DNA from 3 places in the Janthinobacterium sp. DSP2-3-3 genome. Region 2 is predicted to be linked to each of the others. Evidence: predicted binding sites of a transcription regulator. Region 2 holds the regulator's gene; each other region holds the start of a gene.
What was found. The regulator LexA, encoded in region 2, represses DNA repair genes until DNA is damaged. The targets are predictions, from matches to a motif close to ACTGTATNNNNATACAGT.
Positions count from the first base shown of each region.

Region 1: recA (recombinase RecA) is a predicted target of LexA. The motif match lies at 1,921-1,938, and genes of this name have one in related genera.
Region 3: imuA (translesion DNA synthesis-associated protein ImuA) is a predicted target of LexA. The motif match lies at 1,490-1,507, and genes of this name have one in related genera.

Region 1 covers NZ_JAFCWA010000004.1:81,530-84,804, reverse strand. The annotation lists gene recX (recombination regulator RecX) at 30-485, opposite strand; gene recA (recombinase RecA) at 724-1,830, opposite strand; gene ACP7DE_RS09355 (response regulator) at 2,072-2,806, shown strand; gene ACP7DE_RS09350 (sensor histidine kinase N-terminal domain-containing protein) at 2,803-3,275, shown strand, end outside.
Region 2 covers NZ_JAFCWA010000001.1:802,702-805,976, reverse strand. The annotation lists gene ACP7DE_RS03840 (cystathionine gamma-synthase family protein) at 1-803, shown strand, start outside; gene lexA (transcriptional repressor LexA) at 869-1,516, opposite strand; gene rpsF (30S ribosomal protein S6) at 1,792-2,181, shown strand; gene priB (primosomal replication protein N) at 2,202-2,510, shown strand; gene rpsR (30S ribosomal protein S18) at 2,526-2,816, shown strand; gene rplI (50S ribosomal protein L9) at 2,844-3,275, shown strand, end outside.
Region 3 covers NZ_JAFCWA010000008.1:147,183-150,457, reverse strand. The annotation lists gene ACP7DE_RS17375 (Y-family DNA polymerase) at 1-766, opposite strand, end outside; gene imuA (translesion DNA synthesis-associated protein ImuA) at 699-1,442, opposite strand; gene ACP7DE_RS17365 (hypothetical protein) at 1,614-1,832, shown strand; gene ACP7DE_RS17360 (RtcB family protein) at 1,983-2,957, shown strand; gene ACP7DE_RS17355 (hypothetical protein) at 2,969-3,148, shown strand; gene ACP7DE_RS17350 (metallophosphoesterase family protein) at 3,145-3,275, opposite strand, start outside.

The DNA of each region.
Region 1 (3,275 bases), on a different contig from region 2:
TGGCCAGCGGGACGTCCCGTGGCGCGCGCCTAGTCTTCTTCCGGCTCCAGCCCCTTCAAGGCCACGTGCACGGCGCGCTGCGAGAAGCCGCGCTGCATCAGAAAGCGCATCTGCTTGTTACGCTGTTCGGCATCCTGCGCCACTTGGCCGAATTTACGGCGCCACACTTCACAGGCGCGCGCGGTCTCGCCTTCGGCCAGGCCCGCCTTGAGTTCCTGCAGCGCCTCGCCACCAATGCCATGGCTTTGCAATTCCGCCATGATGCGACTATTGCCGAAACGGGCCGAGCGGCGATGGATCAGCGATTCAGAAAAACGCTCCTGCGACAGCCAGTTGGCCTGCTCCAGGCTGTCGAGTAAGGCTTCCACATCATCGTCCTCCTGCGCATGCCGCTGCAACTTGCGCCGCAATTCCATGCGGCTGTGTTCGCGCATCGACAGAAAGCGTAGCGCCCTGCCCTTCAGGCTTAGTTGTACCGCTGCCATCATTCCACCCTATCGTCCATCACATCAACACAAGCGATATACCGTCAAACGCCGGCCAGACACCGCTCAAAAACACCGTCAAAAGCACAAATGCCGCCTGGCGCATGGGCGCGAGGCGGCATTCATTGTAGATCTTTTGCGCAGCAAGCCACGGCGCAACCGCCCGCAGCCTGCTGCGGGCAAGGCCAGCCGAAACTGGCCGTGCCGCAACAGCTGACTAGCCTGCTGATTTGCCAGCTTACTCGGCGAGCTTGGCTTCCGCAGCCTTGGCAGCCTTGTCAGCGGCTTTATCCGCTTTTTCCGGCTTTTCAGCAGCCAGCGGTGGCAGTTCGCGCACGCCCAGCGAAGCGCGGACCTTGTTTTCGATCTCGCGGGCCAGCGCCGGACGCTCTTGCAGGAAGGCACGGGCGTTGTCCTTGCCTTGGCCGATGCGTTCGCCGTTGTAGCTGTACCACGAACCGGATTTTTCCACGATCTTGGCATCTGAGCCCAGATCCAGGATTTCGCCTTCGCGCGAGGTGCCGGCGCCGTACAGGATGTCGAAGTGCGCTTCCTTGAACGGTGGCGCGATCTTGTTCTTGACGACCTTGACTTTGGTTTCGTTGCCGATCACTTCATCGCCAGACTTGATCGAACCGGTGCGGCGGATATCCAGGCGCACGGAGGCGTAGAATTTCAGCGCATTGCCGCCCGTGGTGGTTTCCGGGCTGCCGAACATCACGCCGATTTTCATGCGGATCTGATTGATGAAGATGACCAGGGTATTCGTGCGGTTGATAGAACCGGTCAGTTTGCGCAGGGCTTGCGACATCAGGCGCGCTTGCAAGCCTGGCAGGGAATCGCCCATGTCGCCTTCGATCTCGGCGCGTGGCGTCAGTGCGGCTACGGAGTCGATGACGACGAGGTCGACACTGCCCGAACGCACGAGGGCGTCGCAGATTTCCAGCGCCTGCTCACCCGTGTCCGGTTGCGAGATCAGCAATTCGTGCAGGTTCACGCCCAGCTTTTGCGCGTAACCGACGTCCAGCGCGTGCTCGGCATCGATAAAGGCGCAAGTGCCGCCCAGTTTTTGCATTTCAGCAATGGTTTGCAGGGTCAGGGTGGTTTTACCCGACGATTCCGGACCGTAGATTTCCACCACGCGGCCGCGCGGCAAGCCGCCCACGCCCAGCGCGATATCGAGGCCGAGCGAACCGGTCGACACGACTTGCACTTCTTCGATCACCGCGCTGGCATCCATGCGCATGACCGAACCTTTGCCAAACTGCTTCTCGATCTGCGCCAGTGCGGCGGCGAGCGCCTTGGCTTTTTCCGATGCGGGTACTACAGCTTTTTTATCGTCCATATGTTCTTTCAGCCGTTCTACAGTTGCGAATCCATTTGAATCCTGCAGCCTGCGATAGCGCCAGTGGGTTAAATTCTTTACACAGACAGTACTGTATAAAAAAACAGTGATCAATGCAAGCGGAACGTGGATTTGTTTTGAAACAGATCAATACAAGCCTGGTTTTTCACAAAAACTCGCTACCTTGCGGAAAATGAAACACAATACAAACTTCTACCGCCGCAAGCATAGGAAGTGCACCATGCGTATTTTACTTGCCGAAGACGACAGCGTGCTGGCCGATGGCCTGACCCGCTCGCTGCGCCAGTCCGGTTATGCGATCGACTACGTCCAGACCGGCCAGGAGGCCGACACGGCCCTGTCCACCCAGGAATTCGACCTGCTGATTCTCGACCTTGGCCTGCCAAAGATGTCCGGCCTGGAGGTGCTGCGCCGCCTGCGCGCGCGCGCCTCGCTGCTGCCGGTGCTGATCCTGACGGCCGCCGATTCCATCGAACAACGCGTGAATGGCCTCGACCTGGGTGCCGATGATTATATGGCCAAGCCGTTCGCCCTGTCGGAACTGGAGGCAAGAGTGCGTGCCCTGACGCGCCGCGGCGCCGGCGGTGGCGCCACCGTCATCAAACACGGCCCCCTCAGCTACGACCAGGTGGGGCGCAGCGCCTACATCAACGACCAGATGCTCGACCTGTCGGCGCGCGAACTGGGCTTGCTGGAAATCTTGCTGGGCCGGACCGGCCGCCTCGTCTCGAAAGAACAGCTGGTCGACCACCTGTGCGAATGGGGCGAAGAAGTGTCGAACAACGCCATCGAAGTGTATGTGCACCGTTTGCGCAAGAAGATCGAGGTGGGCGGCGTGCGCATCGCCACCGTGCGCGGCCTCGGCTATTGCCTGGAAAAATACTCGGAAGCGGCGCGCCTGAACGCCGAAGCGGGCGAGTCAGCAAGCCCGGCCAGCGGACCCGCCAGCAAGTGAAGGCGCGCGAAGCGCCAGCGGACGAGGCGGACGACGACGACTGGTTCGAGCCGCCCACCACGGAGCAGGATGACACCATCGAGCATTCGCTGTTTGGCGAAATCCTCGACTGGATGCTGGCGCCCTTGCTGCTGCTATGGCCGATGAGCATCGCCATCACCTATCTGGTGGCCAAGGGCATCGCCAATCAACCGTTCGACCATGCGCTGGAAGACAGCGTGACCGTGCTGACGCAACAGGTCAAGCAAGCCGACGGCGCGATGCTGCGCCGCGTGCCGGATAAGAACAGCAGTAACAAGGGCCGCGACTTCCTGCGCGGCGACGATGTCGACACCCTGTATTACCTGGTGGTGGGCGGGCACGGCGAATACCTCGACGGCGACCGCGACTTGCCGCCGCCGCAAGACCCCGACAAATACCGCAGCGGCATGGTGCTGTTTCGCAACGACACCATCCACGGCACGCCCGT
Region 2 (3,275 bases):
CGGCCACGCGCATCGTGTTCGTGGAAACCATCGCCAATCCGCGCACGCAGATCGCCGACCTGGCGAAGATTGGCGCGCTGTGCAAGGAACGTGGCATCTTGTATATCGTCGACAATACGATGACGACGCCGTACCTGTTCCGCCCGAAAGCGGTGGGCGCGGGGCTGGTGGTCAATGCGTTGACGAAATCCATCGGCGGCCACGGCAATGCGTTGGGAGGCAGCTTGACGGACACGGGCGTGTTCGACTGGACGCGGTACCCGAATATCTTTGAAAACTACAAGAAGGCGGCGCCCGCGCAGTGGGGCATCGCGCAAATCCGTGCCAAGGCCTTGCGCGACTTCGGCGCTTCGCTGGGACCGGAAGCGGCGCACCATATCGCCGTCGGCGCGGAGACCATGGCCTTGCGCATGGACCGCACCTGCTCGAACGCCCTGGCGCTGGCCACCATGCTGGCCGCCGACCCGCGCGTGGCTGCCGTGCATTACCCGGGCTTGGCGTCGCACCCGCAGCACGCGCTGGCGACGGACTTGTTTCGCAGCTATGGTTCCCTGTTCAGCTTTGAGCTGACAGACGGCATTGACTGCTTCGATTTCCTGAACCGCCTGAACCTGGCCATTCCAGCGAGCAACCTCGGCGACACGCGCACCCTGGTCATTCCCGTCGCCCACACGATCTTTTACGAGATGGGCGCAGAGCGGCGCGCCAGCATGGGCATTGCCGAGTCGCTGATCCGCGTGTCGGTGGGTATCGAGGATGAGGCGGATTTGCTCGAGGATTTCCGTAGTGCCCTGGACGCATAAAACACCTGGGTAATAAAAAAGGGCCGCCACAGTCATGCTGTTGCGGCCCTTTTTAGCTTGTGCGTTTAATGCCAGCTGCGCATCAGTCCTACCGCTAAACCTTCCAGTGCGAATTCATCTTCCGGCGACACGGTAATGACCTTGAAGTCGGGGTTTTCCGGCAGCAGTTCGATGACGGAACCCGTTTTCTTGTAGCGCTTGACGGTGACTTCGTCGCCGATGCGGGCGACGACGATCTGGCCATTCTTGGCGCTGTCGACTTTCTTGACGGCCAATAAATCGCCATCCATGATGCCGGCGTCGCGCATGGACCAGCCGCGCACCTTCAGCAGGAAGTCGGGCTTGGCCGAAAACAGGGCCGGGTCCACGTTGTAGCTCGCTTCCAGGTTTTCCTGTGCCAGGATGGGCGAGCCGGCAGCCACGCGGCCGATCAGCGGCAGCGACAACAGCAGTGCTGCCGGCACCTTCGAGGGCAGCATGTCGGCGGACGCACTCGCCGCCGTACCGATCAGGCGGATGCCGCGCGAGGTACCAGGCGAAATCTCGATGGCGCCCTTGCGGGCCAGGGCTTGCAAATGCTCTTCGGCCGCATTGGCCGATTTGAAACCCAATTCATTGGCGATTTCAGCACGGGTAGGAGGGAAACCCGTATTTTCAATCGCGTCCTTGATCAGGTTCAGGATTTGTTCTTGTCGTGCTGTCAGCTTGATCATGAGCGGTGGGTGCATACTAAAATGCTGTCTATATGAACAGACTGTATTTTTGTACAGTATCGCCCGAGATGCAAGGGGATTTCTGTTATTTGCGCGAATTTCGTGTGAAATACTGGAATGCACAGGAAAAAGCGTCTGGCCGGCCCCGGGCATGGGCCGCTTGTTGAAGAATGATTGAAACGTTTGCAAAAGGCGGTTATAATCTTCGGCTGACCTTCCCACACCCGTCTTGACGCCGGGGTGGGCGATTATTAATCCGACCTGAAGGAGTTTGCATGCGTCATTATGAAATAGTCTTTATCGTCCATCCGGACCAAAGCGAGCAAGTGCCCGCGATGATCGAACGCTACAAAGCCAGCGTAACCACCCGCGGCGGTTCGGTTCACCGCGTGGAAGATTGGGGCCGCCGTCAAATGGCTTACTCGATCCAAAAGCTGCCTAAAGCACACTACATCTGCCTGAACATCGAATGCGACAACGAGACCCTGGTCGAGTTGGAAACAGCATTCAAATTCAATGATGCCGTGTTGCGTCACCTGACCGTTAAAATGAAGAAAGCTGAAACAGCTCCTTCGCCGATGATGAAATCGGTACAACGCGAAGACGCGGCCAAAAGCCACCGCACCGAAGCACCAGCAGCCGCTCCAGTAGCCGCAGCAGCTTAATTCTTGACCAGGATCGTGCGCTGAACCAGCTACAAGTCACCGCCATCATTGCCGAGCGCGAAATATTGCGCTATACCCCGGCAGGGCTGCCGATTGTGAATGCAGTATTGCAGCACAGTTCGCAGCAGATGGAAGCAGGGATTGCCCGATTGACCGAGTTTGATGTTGCCGCGCTAGCCGCTGGCGAAATTTCAGGCCGGTTCAGCCAGGCAAGCTTGGGCGGGGTCTATCAGTTCACGGGTTTCCTGGCCAGGAAGAGCCGCAACAGCAAGAGTTTGGTGTTTCACATCATTGATTTTAGTGCAGTCACTTTGACTAGCGCATTTTAGATACAGGAGCCTGATATGGCATTCGGTAAAAAGTTCGACAAAAATAAGCTCAAGCTTAAAGAAAAACGCAAACAGCAAAATCCGTTGTTCAAACGCAAGAAGTTCTGCCGCTTCACCGCAGCTCACGTTGAGCAAGTCGACTACAAAGACGTCGACACGCTGAAAGACTTCGTCCAAGAAAACGGCAAGATCATGCCAGCACGCCTGACCGGTACCAAAGCGCACTACCAGCGCCAAGTTGACACCGCAATCAAGCGCGCTCGCTTCCTCGCGCTGCTGCCATACACCGATCTGCACCACGCTTAATCGGTCAGATATTCCTGGAGAAGAACTATGCAAATCATTCTGTTAGAAAAAGTTGTTAACGTCGGCAACCTCGGCGAAGTCGTCAAAGTCAAAGACGGTTACGCACGTAACTTCCTGATCCCGCAACGCCTGGCACGTCGTGCTACGGCAACCGCTGTGGCTGAATTCGAAGTCAAGCGCGCCGAACTGGAAAAAGCTGCTGCCGCCAAACTGGCCGCATCGCAAGCCCAGGGCGAAAAACTGAGCGGCCTGACCGTTCAAGTTGCTCAAAAAGCTGGTGTTGATGGCCGTCTGTTCGGTTCCGTCACCAACTTCGACATCGCTGAAGCGCTGACCAAGCAAGGTTTTGCTGTTGAAAAAGCACAAATCCGCATGCCTACCGGCCCGCTGAAGATCGTTGGCGAGCACAACGTTTCGGTTGCTCTGCACACCGACGTGGTCGTGGAAGTTGTGATCGCT
Region 3 (3,275 bases), on a different contig from region 2:
GCAGTGCATCAGCATGTTCGATACGGTCAAAGGTCTCAACCCGTTCTGAGAACGTCAACGGTACCTTAATCCACTCGAACATCTCCGGCGCCTGGCCATAAGCTCGGTCGAGGTCCGCAAGCAGGTCTTTGCTAGTGCGTCGAAGCAGGCCTGTGCGTGGCAGACGTTGCAATGCGCCGAGGTTCTTGGCTCCAATGCCGGCCAGCCATTCGTCGTATGCCGCGGCGCCAGGCAGCAATCCGCACGGCAGTCTGTCGAGCATGCGTTCCAGCGATTTCATAGTCAACGCGCGCCGGCGGAACACGGTACCTTTGCGGCGAAAACTCCTGGCAAGCAGCCACGCTCCTTGCGCGGTAGGCGCTGCCCCAAGGCGCGCGGTGAAACCCAGCGCAGCAATACTGCGAGCTATGGCCCCGCAGATGGCATGCGGCCCTTTGAACAAACGCAGGCTGGCGCTCACATCCATCAGGATAGAGAAGTCGTCTTGAAGCGTTACCTCTGGGGTGTACTGCAACAGAGCCATAGCGATGGCATCCAGCGCCAAGGCCTCCTTTTCGAGACTGCGCTCAAGTATCACCGTATCAGGTGCGATGGCCGATACGCCGCCAATGCGCATCCCCAAGCGCACGCCGCTGTGCGCGGCATCGGGCGATATCGCCGTGACCTGCTCCTGATGCATTACTGCATACGCACCTGGCTCAGACCAGGATGGCCGCAGCGTTTCTAATGGCAGTAGTGGAAGGTACACGCTTAACAGTAATTTCATGGTCTACATCCAGATGCTGACGACCAGCGGGCATGTCCGCAAGCGGTATAAAAAAAGGGTTCTCACAATGAGGCCCCCGACGTTTGATAATGTCGACCGATACACCGCCAAAAGCTGGCCGAAGCGCGATTCGAAGCGGTGATGGCGACGAGTCGACACTGCTGGAAAGCGGCCGTATCAGCCATAGCCATGTATCTGTGCTTTGGGCTGCCAGGTTCAACCGCCTCAAGGATTCTGAGCGGACGTTCGACTGCCAAAGCACGACGGCCCCGCACGAGCCGTTTTTCAAGATTTGTTCCGCAGACCAAAGCGCATCGGCCGAACTGCTCGGCCGAAGCCAAAGCAAGTTGCGGTCAACAAGCCCCCAGGACTTGCACGTCATGGCGTGCGGTAGATATGGTGGCTGAATCAATGCGATGCGTTGCGTAGTTGCTAACTTGGCGAGAGCGGGTTTGAGCAACTGCATCTCGCCGATGCCCGCCTGTTGAAGCAGTACCTCTACCAAAGCGGACCTAGGCCATCCTCCATTTGGCAGTTCCGCATCCAAAGCCGCGTGACCGGTCGTGCAGGTCGTCGACCTGGACAGAGCGAGTTCGCTCGCACGCCATACATCCTGTAGGGGCAGTTGCAACAGCTCGCGAGCGGAATCGCTTTGGATGAGGGGTGGGCACAGCATTGAATTTGGTCACGTGGTTAGGGTTGGAAGATTTCTTACAAAAAAATACTGTATATGCGTACAGTATAATTCATGAGGCGAAAAAAGACAGTCCTGATTTAAATTCCTAAAAAGTACCGCTGTCTAAGTGAAATTGTCTTGTGGTGATGAAACGCCATTTTCCAATGCGGATTGTCGGTCACCCACGTCGCCGACAACAAGGTTCTCGCTATAGACCAGTCACGGCTGGAGCAGACGTTCCGGCGACGCTTTGATGCGTGGCAGTTGAAGTATCCGAGGAAGTACGGAACTATCGACCGCAACGAAGGCAACAACATCTTCTACCTCACGATGGAGCAGCTGGATGGACAAATCTCTCAACGCATTTCCCATCTGAAGAGCGAATCGTAGCGTTACGTAGCGTTAGATACCGCTGGTGAGCATTTCTAAGGTCCCATCTGTCTACGTTAGCACCGATTTTTGTTACCTTCGGTCAGTACCCGTCCGTCATAGGTAAAACAGTGTTGGTAACAGTTACCATGTAGTATGAGCGGATGCGGCATGAACGCCGTGCGCACTACCCTGATGGCCAGCGACCTGCCCGACAACCTGGCGCGCCTGCGCAGCGCCATCGAAGCGGAAGTGCCCGTCGGTTTCGAGCAGCACGAATGGAGCCGTGTGCAAGTTTCGCGCCAGGTGCGGGCCGTGCGGCCCCTCGGCGACCGCCTGGCGCACATTGTCGAACGTCACCGCGGCATCGCCAAGATGCTGCGCCAGTTCGAGCGCACGTGGATCTGCCAGGCGGGCACCCTGGGCGGCGGCAACCACTTCATTGAAATTTGCCTCGACGAGGAACAGCGCGTGTGGGTCATGCTGCATTCTGGTTCTCGCGGTATCGGCAACGTGATCGGCCGCTATTTCATCGCCGCCGCGCAGAAGGATATGCGGCGCCACCAGTTGCAGTTGCCGGACGCGGACCTGGCGTATGTCAGCGAAGGCTCCACGGTGTTCGACGATTACGTGGAAGCGGTGGACTGGGCGCAGGATTACGCGCTGCTCAACCGCAGCGAAATGATGCGTCGCGTGCTCGACGTACTGGCCCGGCATGCGCCGCCGTTCCGTCTGGACGGGGAGGCCATCAACTGCCACCACAACTACATCGCGCGCGAAACGCATGGCAATGAAGAGTTGTATGTGACGCGCAAGGGCGCCATTTCGGCGCGGCAGGGCGAGCTGGGCATCATCCCCGGCAGCATGGGGGCGCGCAGCTTCATCGTGCGCGGCAAGGGCAACCCGGAGTCGTTCTGTTCCTGCTCGCACGGGGCGGGGCGCAGCATGAGCCGCAGCGAGGCGAAGCGCCGCTTCAACCGCTTCGACCTGGCCGAACAAACGGCGGGCATCGAGTGCCGCAAGGATGGTGGCGTGGTCGACGAAATCCCGGCCGCGTATAAAGATATCGACGCCGTCATGGCGCATCAGAGCGATCTGGTGGAAGTGGTGCATACCTTGCGCCAGGTCGTTTGCATCAAGGGCTGAGAGGAGAAGACATGAAGATCAAGCTCAAGCTCAAGCCTGTATCCAAGCCGCGCAACCCGCTGGTGGCGGCCGCCAGGCTGCGCGGCGGCGCCGGCGCGCACCAGTCGGAGGCATCGCCACGGGCGGCGCGCCGGGCCGGCAAGCACCGCCTGCAGCAATGGCTGGCGGGCCGCCTCAAACCTGATGATTAGCGGGCCGGCAGTTCGACGATGAAGTTCGGGTTGAACTGGGGATTTTGCGGCGTGCCGCTACGCGTCCTGTAGCCGCAAGGGTTAGCTACGACGCGGCACTGGCCGATCAGGTAGTCGCGCGAGATGT